Regions from separate parts of the Paenibacillus sp. JJ1722 genome, predicted to be linked through region 3. Evidence: predicted binding sites of a transcription regulator. Region 3 holds the regulator's gene; each other region holds the start of a gene.
The links. The regulator Rex, encoded in region 3, represses fermentation and respiration genes when NADH is low (regulators of the CRP and FNR family bind a similar motif). The targets are predictions, from matches to a motif close to TTGTGAAATATTTCACAA.
Positions count from the first base shown of each region.

Region 1: ACM1ND_RS04440 (DoxX family membrane protein) is a predicted target of Rex. The motif match lies at 2,448-2,465, and genes of this name have one in related genera.
Region 2: ACM1ND_RS22805 (cytochrome ubiquinol oxidase subunit I) is a predicted target of Rex. The motif match lies at 2,635-2,652, and genes of this name have one in related genera.

Region 1 covers NZ_CP182500.1:964,407-968,593, reverse strand. Annotated here, with positions in the region: gene ACM1ND_RS04455 (inorganic phosphate transporter) at 1-409, opposite strand, end outside; gene ACM1ND_RS04450 (DUF47 domain-containing protein) at 424-1,038, opposite strand; gene ACM1ND_RS04445 (DUF3048 domain-containing protein) at 1,227-2,321, opposite strand; gene ACM1ND_RS04440 (DoxX family membrane protein) at 2,570-3,088, shown strand; gene ACM1ND_RS04435 (hypothetical protein) at 3,304-4,187, shown strand, end outside.
Region 2 covers NZ_CP182500.1:5,103,614-5,107,800, forward strand. Annotated here, with positions in the region: gene cydD (thiol reductant ABC exporter subunit CydD) at 1-158, opposite strand, end outside; gene cydB (cytochrome d ubiquinol oxidase subunit II) at 158-1,171, opposite strand; gene ACM1ND_RS22805 (cytochrome ubiquinol oxidase subunit I) at 1,158-2,564, opposite strand; gene ACM1ND_RS22810 (response regulator transcription factor) at 2,970-4,187, opposite strand, start outside.
Region 3 covers NZ_CP182500.1:3,550,367-3,554,553, forward strand. Annotated here, with positions in the region: gene ACM1ND_RS15775 (amidohydrolase) at 1-1,204, opposite strand, end outside; gene ACM1ND_RS15780 (redox-sensing transcriptional repressor Rex) at 1,191-1,844, opposite strand; gene dinG (ATP-dependent DNA helicase DinG) at 1,889-4,187, opposite strand, start outside.

The DNA.
Region 1 (4,187 bases), 2.6 Mb from region 3:
CAATCCCGATGAAGCCGCTCCAGTTTAATTTATCCGATCCTGCACCTACATACACCGCTCCAGCCAATGCACCAATCAATGCATGAGAAGAGGATGAAGGAATACCGAACCACCAGGTTAAGAGGTTCCAGATAATCGCAGCGATCAGCGTCGCAATGACGATATCAATTCCATTCGTAAGCTTGGTTGGATCAGCGACACTTCCACCAATGGTCTTCGCAACCCCTGTAAACAATATTGCCCCGAGAAAGTTCATGACCGCAGCCATAATAATCGCACGTCGCGGGGTCAATGCACGGGTCGATACCGAAGTTGCAATCGCGTTCGCCGTATCATGAAAACCATTAATAAAATCAAATGCCAGAGCAAGAAAAATAACAATACCTAATACCAATAAACTTGTATCCATGTAAAAGGACTCCCTTACGAGTTACGCATAATGATGGATTCCAGCATATTTGCAACATCCTCGCATGAATCCGTTGTCGTTTCAAGGCGTTCGTACAATTCTTTGCGTTTAATCAGTTCAATAGGGTCAGTTACAGTTGCAAACAGGTTTTTAATGCAAATACGCAACAATTCATCCCCCTGATTTTCCAAATCATTCAGGCGAATAGTGTATTCACGAATGGCCAGCAATTTTTTCTGTGAAAGCAAATGCACAGCTTTCTGAATTTCGTAAGCTGATTGACGCAAAATATCAGCGAACTGCACAATATACTCGTCCGGCTCCGTAATATTGTACATATAAAAACGAGAAGCCGTCGCTTCAAGACCGTCCAACACATCATCCATGGTTGTTGTCAGTTCCATGATGTCGTCGCGTTCCAACGGCGTAATGAAGGTCTTGTTCAGCTCAGTAATAATCGTGTGTGTGTAATCATCACACTTATTTTCATACTTCTTCATTTCATTTGTAAACAAAGTTACATCCTGAAGATTTGAAGTATGTTGGGCAAAATAATCAGCTGCTTGCACGATCGTATCTGCCATATTTTCCAACGTCTCGAAGAATATATCCTTTTTCTTCAATCTCATAACGATTACCCCTTTACGAAAATATCCGCAACCTGTTTCGACTGCAATAGACAACCTTTGCTATCTTATCACACTCATCAATGTTTTTGTAATGTTTGTAAAAGCAAATTTCATGATATACGTATACATTGCCCGACATGGAAGGTCATTATCCGACATTTTTTCCCTAAAAAGGTGTATTTCGTTTTCTAATTTGCTTCTATGGTTACATGTTCCTTTAGTGAAGTATCTGCAGGTACCACATGTATATAGGATGTACCTGGTGTTAACGGGATTTCAACCCCATTTTTCATAAAACGAATCGCATCGCCTGGTGTATGTTGCCACTCAGCCTGTATTAACCGTCCTTGTTGAAACACCATGGCCTCTCCGCTACCGTCCAACTCAACACTTAATCTGCCTACATCATCCAACGTTCGATGTCTAGCGCTCATCACAATGACATTGGCTGCTGAGAGCTGTTGGTTATTATTTTGATCCACATGTGACTTTTCGTTCACAAAACGCTTATATTGTTGATCCGCTGGATCATAGGTATAAGATACCCGATAGCTTTTAAGCAAAAACCGGATTTGTAAAGATGCTGCAGTCTCGTCCACCATAACTGGGGTTTCACCGGATTTGAGGTAAGAATATACTGGAACGTCCGTCTGCTTGGCATACCCTTTACTATCGCTTCCTTTGCGCAGTCTGTTCACGTCTGTGTATAAATTATGTGGAGGACGACGATCTTTGCTTCGCCAGAAGTAAGCCCCTCCATTTGAAATCTCATCCAGATGTTCCTTCCGCTGCTGCTGTAAAATTGCATAGGCATCTGTGCTTCCCCCTGCGTGTATCGGCAACGCACCATAGGTTTCGCCCAGCTCAATCAAATACGGCCGAATGCTACGGACCGGTCCGATCTTTACATCTCCGCCATGACTTTGGAAAAAAGCGACCAGACGGGTAATCCCACCTTCTGCAAGAACTTCATATACCATGTCTGCCTGGCTAAGTCCTGCCTGTGGACGTGCAGCCGGAGCATTGTTGATCATGACAGCGAGCGGTCGCTCCAAAACTGGCTGCTCCACCGGAAGACCGGTGAGCGGAGCTGTAAATGCCGGAATAGACTGCTCCTTCGGCGGTTCAAGTGCCTCCTTCTCTGTTTCTTGCTTGGTCAGTTGGGGAACGGATTCAGATTCACCCGTATTGGACATAGCAGAACAAGACATCAGCGTCATGCATAACAGAGCTGAGGCCATCACACGCAACCAATGATTTCGTTGGGAAATGGGCCCGGACAAGTTCATCCCTCCACTTAGTTATTTTTCTCATTATAAGCTTTATTTCCTGTTTTTGTCTTGATTGAAGCATGACCAATCTATAGAATACTTATCTGAAGACATTAAAATTTAAAAAATATTTAGACTTTGTGATTTTTATCACAAATAACTGTAACTGAACCTACTACAATAAAGGTGTAGCAAAGATGATCATCCCAACAAAATGAAATACAACCAACATTATAGATTAAGAAAGAGGAGTGGTTTGAATGTTTAACAGCTGGTTACGTGAGAACAAAGTCGCAATGTGGTTGCTGACTGTAGTACGGGTTTATCTAGGGTATGAATGGATGACCCACGGACTTGAAAAGCTGACAGGTGGATTTGATGCAGGCGGGTTTATCTCGGGGGCCATTGCTAAAACAGGTGGAGACCATCCCGCTGTACAAGGCTGGTGGGGATCGTTCCTGGAAGCCTTTGCCCTGCCGAATGTAGGTTTGTTCAACGTCCTGATCCCATTGGGTGAGTTCTTGGTAGGAGTTGGCCTGCTTCTCGGTACATTGACTACACTGGCTGCTTTGATGGCTATGGTTATGAACTTCTCGTTCCTGTTCTCGGGTACAGTAAGCACCAATGCAATCTACCTGCTGTTTGAAATCTTCCTTGTAGTTGCTGGTGCAAATGCCGGAAGAATTGGCTTTGACCATTGGGTACTGCCCTTCCTGCGTGGACTGTTTCGTAAAAATAAAGATACCTTTCCAGCGGACCCTAGTCGAAAAATAGCTTAAACATCCCAAAATAACCGTTATCCTCCGGGGTAATGGTTATTTTTTTTGTGCTGTTATGCTCACAAGAGGTCTTTCAGCTCCTTCTAACTCGGACTCTTTTATCGGATTCATCATCCCCTCCAAACGTTTACAAGTTGGATACAACATGGAATGCTCACGATACATTTACCCTATACACTACAGTTACATCAAAGAACGTAATGGAGGGTTATATCATGAAAAAAATTACCAAAGCCTATCTCATGCTCGCAGCCGTAACTTTCACAGTGCAAACTATGGGATTGGGATATACGACATCAGCCAAAGCAGCGACGTCTACTATGACATCTCAGGCAGAAAGTGTACAACATATCTCCAAGACCTTCGAGCAGCTACTACGCCAACCCGGCAAGCTACCTCAGGCATTCACTTATTTGCAAAAGCATATTCAAACCATTCCAGCCTCTCAAGCTACCATCATGGTGCTTCATCTGGAAAATGCACAGAACCAGCAATTGGATTCCTATGCAAAGACCTTATACCCGGCCTCTGTTCAAACCAAAATAAATCAAATCTATAAACCCGGTGATTCGTTCACAAATGTAATCAGCCGTTCAAGCGATGTGAACCTGAAAAAGTTGCTAACTCAAACAAGAGATGCCGGCTACAAACTTGAAACTGCAGAAGGCATGTACTACCCAGTCATCAACTATGAAAAATATAAAGTCTTCGGGAAGCACACCACGACAGATATCCGCAGCTATATTGACATCATGGCGATGGAATCCGGACAGGCGGCTACCAAGGATGCCGCGCTCCGTATCGGCTATCAACAGTTAGCCGGACGAGTGCTGGCACAGGAGGCATTTTTAAACCAATATCCTCATTCCAACCGTACACAAGCTATAAAAAAATTGCACGATCTGTACTTCTTCTATACTTTCTATGGCACGAACAATACGCCATTATTCGATTATGATACCGGAAAGATTCATCCGAATGCCAAAAAAGGGTATCAATTCGTCGTTCAACGTAATATGGATTCGAAGAGTACCTACATTCAAAAGCTGAAAGCATTTATGACACTATTGGATCAAAATGGAGATCAGCGTACTACGCA
Region 2 (4,187 bases), 1.6 Mb from region 3:
CAAGCCATCACCAGCGGATTTTGTTCAAACAAAATCGTAACAGCCTTTGCCAAGAAGACTGCTTGTGCAATCACAGCAGCCCCCTGGAGCAGGGAAAGGGCAGCCAGTAGCAGCATTACTGGCCGAATGCCCTTTAATTCTAACCATGCCTTATCCATTAGTATTCCAAATGATCCTTCTCACTGAGACGCTTATGGAAAACAAAATAGCTCCACGCCTGATAAGCCAGCACAAAGGGTAAAAGCGTTGCTGCAACAATCGTCATGGCTTTCAGTGTGTAATGACTGGAGCTTGCATTATAAATCGTCAAATCAAAAGCACTGTTAATCGAGCTCACCATAAATCTTGGGAACAAACCAACGAATAACGAAACGAAGGTCAGCAAAATCAATGCACCTGTCATCCCGAAGGCCCATCCTTCGCGGCGCTGCTTCAGGAAGTACCACGTCAGCACATAGGCGACAATTCCCACTGCTACCGCAGCATACATAAAGGGACCGCGACGTGCAAATAAATCCGTTGCAAAATAAGTCCATACCACCATGCCAGCGAGTAAAATGCCCAATACCGGAAGAAATTTGGACGCAATCACGCGAGCACGATCCCGTACTTCTCCAATCGTCCGCAGGGAAATGAACGTCAGCCCATGCATTAGGCACATTCCGACCACTGTCAGTCCAATCCATACGGTGTATCCATTGAACACATCGGAAAATCCAGCTTTCAAATCCATGTTTTGCTGAATAGGTACACCTTTCACCAAAGCCGCAAAAGCCATACCGAACAGCATCGGCGGTAGAAAGCTACCAATCAGAATGCAGGCATCCCACGTTCCTGTCCACCATTTCCCTTCAGCCTTGCCGCGGAACTCAAAAGAAACTCCACGCAAGATCAAACCTAGCAAAATAAAGACAAATACCAGATAATATCCGCTGAACATAGTTGCATAAAAATGCGGGAAAGCGGCAAACATCGCACCTGCTGCTGTAATCAGCCACACTTCGTTGGCATCCCAAAATGGACCAATCGTATTGATCATCAAACGTTTTTGTTGGTCATTGCGCGGTACCAATCCCGTGGCCATCCCCACGCCAAAATCAAAACCCTCCAGAAAAAAGAAACCGGTAAACAACACTGCGATCAATAAGAACCATAAATCATTTAGCGTCATTATTGTCACCCCCTTGGGCAAATGGATCATGAATTACCGTTTGCTGATGTGGCTCGATATCTGGACCTTTGCGAGCCGTACGGTAAAACAGAAATGCCAGCACACCTGTTAAAATTAAATACAATGTGGTAAATGAGATGAACGAGAACAGCACTTCTCCTGCCACAACCGTGGGCGAAACAGAATCTTTTGTTTGAAGCAAACCAAATACAGTCCACGGTTGGCGACCTATTTCGGTCATGATCCAACCAGCAGTATTCCCAATGAATGGAAGGGATATCCCCCATATCATAAGACGGAAGAACCAGCGATGTGAACCTTCCAGCTTTTTACGGAACGTCAGGTAAGTACCGTATAAAGCGAGTGCAATCATGCCACATCCCGCCGCAATCATAATACGGAAGCTCCAGAACGTGGTACGTACTGGCGGGATATAATCGCCCGGACCATAGGTTTTTTCATATTCTGCTTGAAGCTCATTCATACCAGGCACAGAGCCGGAAAATTTACTATAAGATAGAAAACTCAGAGCAAAAGGAACTTTAATTTCAAAGGTATTTTCCTTCTTTTCAGGATCAATACCCGCGATAACTGTCCAAGGAGCGGGGTCACCGCTGTTCTCCCATAAGCCCTCACTGGCAGCCATCTTCATCGGTTGTGTTTTCACTAAATATTGAGCCTGACCATGACCAAACAAAGGAATAGCAATGGCACTGATTAAGGCAACAATAATGCTCAATTTAAAAGAAGGTTTAAAAAAGTCCATATTCTTTTTGTGCATCAGCTTCCATGCACTGATACCCGCGATAAGAAATGCCCCCGTTGCAAAAGCAGCAAACAACGTATGCGGAAATTCCCATAACAGTTGTTCATTCGTTAACAGAGCAGCAAAATCTTTCATTTCTGCACGTCCATTTTGAATCTCATATCCTACTGGACGCTGCATGAATGAATTAGCAGCTAGAATCCACAATGCCGATAGCATCGTACCGATAGATACCAGCCACATACAGATTAAATGGACCGTTTTGGACAATCTTTCCCAACCGAATACCCATAATCCGATAAAGGTCGATTCCAGGAAAAATGCAAGCAGCGCTTCAATCGCCAGCGGCGTACCGAATACATCACCGACAAAACGGGAAAAGTCCGACCAATTCATCCCGAACTGGAATTCTTGCAAAATCCCGGTGACTACGCCCAATGCAAAGTTAATCAGCAGAAACGTTCCCCAGAATTGAGCCATTTTTTTGTACAAGTCATTTTTTTTGATAACATACATAGTCTCCATAATTGCCACCAATAACGACAATCCAATGGAGATCGGCACATAAACAAAGTGAAGAATCGTTGTGGTTGCAAACTGCAACCGTGCCAAATCCAATACGTCCATGATGTTGCTCCTCCCCCTGCACTTCTCTTAACATTGATTTATAGTGTCTGTAATCTGAAGTCTTCTACATTTGTGATAGTATTCACATTCTTACATATGCAGCGGTCACTTTTTAGAAAATGACTCACTCAACTACCTTCACCATGGTTGTCATGATCCGGCTTCAGATTATCCCCATTATATAGAATAAATTTAAATGAAATAGAATCGAAAATGTGAACATCGTGTCAAATATGTGTCATAACGATGGCGATTTGATGAAAACGGCCTAAACTACATAATAAATGTGACATTTTCGATTGATCTATCCATTTATCCGCCATAAAAAAGAGCCTCTCTTCGTTCGGAGGTCGTACCTCCGACATCTGTAAGAGAGACTTCATAGCGTTAAACCTAGGGATTCTATCAACAGCCATCTGTTCCTCCGTTCTTTTGAACCCGATTACGGTAGGAGGAAGGTGACATTCCAACATACTTTTTAAATTTACTATGAAAATAATCTGCATTCGCATATCCTACGCGTTCCGCCACCTGGTGCACCTTAATTCCTTGAGCAAGCAATTCTCTTGCTCGCTCAATCCTCACCTTATCCAGGTAGGCATTAAAGGCCTCGCCAGTATGACTTTTGAACAGTTTGCCCAAATAGCCACTATTGTAATTGAACATATCTGCCAGTAACTCCAGTCGCAAATTTTCATCATAATGACTATGTATAAAGTCAATCATTTGTTTCATGATGATGCCCTTGCCACCAGATTCAGTCTGGCCAATCCATTGCAACACATGCTCCAGCGAGTGATCCACCAGCTCGCCCAATGTGGAATAAGCATATACATCGGTTATAAAGCTGGAGTGCTCCTCCAGCACGGTTCGGCTGTGATCCTGTCCAGCTGCATACTTGTTCAACGCCAGTGTGAATGTTTGGGCGAACGCCGCCTTGATTGCAGATTCTGTGCGATAAATCCGTGGAAATTGGCCTTCCATATCCTTAATGACACGGGTTGCAGCTTCACTATTAGCCATATCTAGCGCATAGTACAGCTTTTCTGCATAACGTATGGGATCATCTGTGGCACTATCAGACGCTCCACTCCTTTCAGTCTCGACTGTCTCCAATTCGTGTAAGTCTCCGGAAAGCATGACTCTTTCTGCCCGGAACAAAAACGTACGCTCCAATAATTGTAGTGCCTGCTCAAAAGATCTGGGAATGTCGTTAAGAATGGCTACAGAATCACCGGCAGCCACATAAATTTCCGTAGCCCACGGCTTTAGCTCCTGTCGCCAAGCAGCCAGTAACTGAACAGCATCTTTCTCCGTTTTTAACGTGGCGGGAAGCAAAAGACCCATATATATTCCAGCCTCAAACACGATACCTCTGCCCTGCTCATGGCACAATTCTGTTAGCCGCTGCTTTGCTGCCGCCAGCCGAGCTTGCCGATCCCAGTCAGGAATACGTAAATCCAGCAGAATAACCTGATAGCTACTCCAGTCCAAGGCTGGTAACGCGGGCTGTTGTCCATGTTTTCCGTTACCGCTTTGATGTTCAGCTTGCTTGGATGCTCTGTGAAGAGAATCACTGCTTTCCACAGCATTACGAGCATGCTCTCGATGATCCGGAAACAA
Region 3 (4,187 bases):
CGTCTACCCACACATGAGCCACGTCCTTGGCGCTTGCAGAGTATACCGCATGGGAAATAAGATCTGTACGCGGCAAGAAATGTGCCTGATTCAGATCCAACGCGATAAAGTCAGCCTTGTTGCCCGCTGCCAACGCTCCTACTTCTTTTAAACCAATCGACTTTGCACCGTATTCTGTTGCCAGACGCAGCGCTTCACTTGCAGGAACTGCCGTAGGGTCACCGGATACACCCTTGTGAATAAGTGCCGCCAGACGCATTTCCTCGAACATATCCAGGTTATTATTGCTGGCAGGACCATCCGTTCCGAGAGAAACAGTAACCCCTGCACGCAGCAATTCAGGCACTCTTGCCACACCACTTGCCAGCTTCAAGTTGCTACCCGGATTGTGCGAAACCGCTACACCACGTTCAGCCAGTAAAGCTATTTCTTCGTCGTTCAAATGAACGCCATGGGCAATAAGCGAAGGACGGGAGAAAAAGCCAAGCTTATCCAAATGTGCAACTGGACGCAAACCGTAGTCGCGTACGTTTTGCTCCACTTCGGCGATCGTCTCAGACATGTGCGTATGCAGTGGCAAGTCCAGATCATGCGCTGCTTGTACGAATTTTTCAATAAACGCAGGTGGACATGTGTATGGCGCGTGCGGAGACATCATCGTTGTAATACGCCCGTCTGCTTTACCATGCCAGTTACGCGCAAAAGTCACGGCCTCAGCCAGCTTGATTCGCTGTTCTTCTTCCGAGCATAGTCCAATTGCTCCACGCATCAGACTTGCACGAATACCTGACTCTTCAGCTACACGAGCCACCTCATCCATATGATCGTACATGTCCAGGAAGGTCGTTGTTCCACCTTTCAGCATTTCCAGCACAGACAAGGACGTACCCCAGTACACGTCCGTAGATGTAAACTTGGCTTCCATAGGCCACATTTTCTCCTGAAGCCATACTTGAAGTGCCAAGTCATCTCCATGCCCACGCAGCAGAGACATCGCCGCATGACCATGAGTATTAATCAGACCAGGTAAAAACAATAGCCCCTTACCATCGATCGCTTCCGTCTCTTCCTCACCCGCAGGCAAAGTTTCGCCAATATAAGTAATACGGCTATCCTCCACAATCATAAAACCATGGACTACCCCAGCTTCTGATCCATTTACGGCAAAAGAGCCGTTTTTAATCATCCATTTATTCACTGTCATATTGTGTTTCTTCCTTTCCGTCCTCCAAATAATAAGCGAGGCTAAGCAAATCAGTTGTAAAGTCTGTGGCATGAATCCGAATGTTGGCCGGTGCCTTGAGAGTAGTCGGTGCAAAGTTCAGGATCGCTCCAATTCCGCTCTCAATAAGCCTGTCAGCCACGTGCTGTGCTTCAAAATCAGGTACGGTAATAATCCCGATTCGAATGTTTTTTTCTTTCACAGTCGCTTCCAGTTCATCCATCGGTTGAACGACCAATGTATTGATCTTGGTCCCTACCTTATCCGGAAACGCATCAAATACTGCGACAATCTTCATATTGTCTTTTAAATAAGCGTTATAATTCGAAAGGGCTTGCCCCAGATTACCCGCACCGACCAATACGACATTAATTTGCTGGTCGATTTTCAGGATATGGCGTATTTTCTCAATTAGATAAGAAACATCATAACCGATACCCTTCCGACCAAAATCTCCAAAATAGGCGAGATCTTTACGGATTTGGGCCGGGTTCAAATCTAGCCTCTGTCCCAACTCTTGAGAAGAGACCGTAGCCACCTCCCGTTTGTGAAGTGCATTCAGATAACGTAAATATACGGGTAACCTCCGTACGACAGCCTCTGAAATTTTATCTGATTTCATACTTGCTCCCCCTAATTGTAACGAACATACTTAGTGTCCGTCCGTTATGCCTCTGTCTCCGGGGCGGATTGGAGCCATTCGGCGATGCGGGGCACCATTTGCTCCGATGGCATATGCTCCATTTTTGGTCCCGGTAACGAGTACAAAAAGTGCTTTCCGTAATAGGATTCGATCACACGCGTATCGTAAACGATAACGACCCCGTGGTCGCTCGCTGTACGTACTAACCGACCAAATCCCTGTTTGAAGCGAATGACCGCTTGTGGTACAGACAGCTTCATAAATGGATTCTTCTTCTGCTGCTGAAGCAGCTCGCTTTTTGCCTCCAGCAACGGGTGATTCGGCGGTTGAAACGGCAAGCGAACAATGGCCAGACAAGTCAGAGCCTTTCCTGGAATATCGACGCCTTCCCAGAAGCTGCTGGTTCCCAGCAATACAGAAGCTTTGGCTTCCTGAAAACGGCGGGTTAGCTTGCTGCGACTCCCACTGTCCACACCTTGTCCCAGCACAGTAATTTCGCTGGATGCTAAGGCCTCTTTGAGCGGCTCATACACTTGCCGGAGCATCCGATAGGAAGTAAACAGAACGAGCATTCTCCCCCGCGTCGCCTGAGCAGTCGCTCCTAGAGAGCTAACGAGCATATCTACAAAGTGTGCATCTCCTACACTGCCCTTCACGCTTGGGAAATCCCGTGGAATGACCAGCAACACCTGATCCCTGTAATTAAAGGGTGACGGGAGCTGCGAAGTCATCAGCCGCTCTTGATCTGCGGCCTCCTGCAAGCCGAGCTGATCGATCATGTACTGAAACGACTTATCTACCGATAAGGTAGCAGACGTCAGAATAATGCTTCTTTTTTTGTCAAAAAACATTTCTTTCAACTGGCGGCTCACATCGACGGGCACCGCATAAAATTGCAATGATTTACTACGGAATTGCCCACTCGCTTCGAGCCAGTATACGGTTGTTTCATCATCGAGTCGGATAAAAAAGCGCAAATTTTCTCGGATTCCCGCCAAATCCTTGAGCAGACCCGTGATATCTGTAATAAGGCTATCTGCCGCATAATCGTCATGTTCTTCCTTGACGTCCAGCATCAGCTTGTCGCCCTTGCGCAAAATTTCGCTCATCGTTACATATAGCTGATTTTCCAAAGCACCCGCCTGATCCCACTTTGCAGGCTTGGCCGAAGGTTTGAGACGGGAAGAAAACTGTCCTGTTTCACCCGGTGTCGCATCGCTTCGCTCTGGCAACATGCCAAACAGCTTGTCGCTTAGCAGGTCCCAAGTTTCCTTAACCTCTAACACGAGCGGATACATCTGGTCGATGGTTGAAGCCCAATCCGCCGACTTCTCGTGCCCCGATTTTGCCAACTGTTGACGAAGTGAAGGCAGTTGTCCATTCTTGCTGTCTTTGAACAGTCGCGTCAGTGTATGCACGAGTGTGAAATATTTCATATGCATACCTAGGTGCTTACCAGCTACTTCCTCCAGGTGATGGGCTTCATCAATCACCAGATGTTCATAGCTCGGCAACAACTGGTGACTGGCTTTGACGTCTGTGAACAACTTAGAGTGATTCGTAATAACGACATCCGCTATCCCTGCTTCATGGCGTGCACGATGATAATAACATTTGCGGAACCATGGACAAGAACGACCAAGACAGGACTCTGAATCACTCGCCACCGTTTCCCAGAAATCCCCTCCACGGTTGCTCAGATTCAGTTCTTCATCATCACCGGTTTCTGTTAGCGTCAACCAGACGATCATCTGAGCCGCTGTAATTAAGTCTTCCTTCGGTGTCGCGAAGTCTCTTCTGTTTATTTTATGTTCAAACTTACGCAGACACAAATAATGTCCCCGACCCTTGAAAATAGCAGCCCGGAACGGAAACGGAATCACCTTGGTCAGCATAGGAATGTCGCGCTCGCGTAATTGCTCCTGCAGGTTGATCGTATGTGTACTTACCATAACGCGCTGTCCTTTTTTTACACTGTGATACAGCGATGGGAGCAAATAACCGAGAGACTTTCCTGTTCCTGTACCTGCTTCGATCAGCAGATGCTTGTCTTCACTCAGTGCCTGATTTACACCCTCAATCATCTGTATCTGCGCCTCGCGCTCCTCATATTGGCTCAAGGATGAACGCAAATTGTCCCGCACATCATCCATGTACTCCTCAAAGGAAACACCTGAAAGTGGATTCGGGTCATCTTCTCTACGCGGTGCAGCTAGCTCCGTCCAATCTTCCACTTTTAGCGCAAGCTGACGAAAAAACTGATGTCCCTCCAAATCCTGAATAGGATCAAGCTCTTTCTCTTCACGCACCCCATCAAGAAAC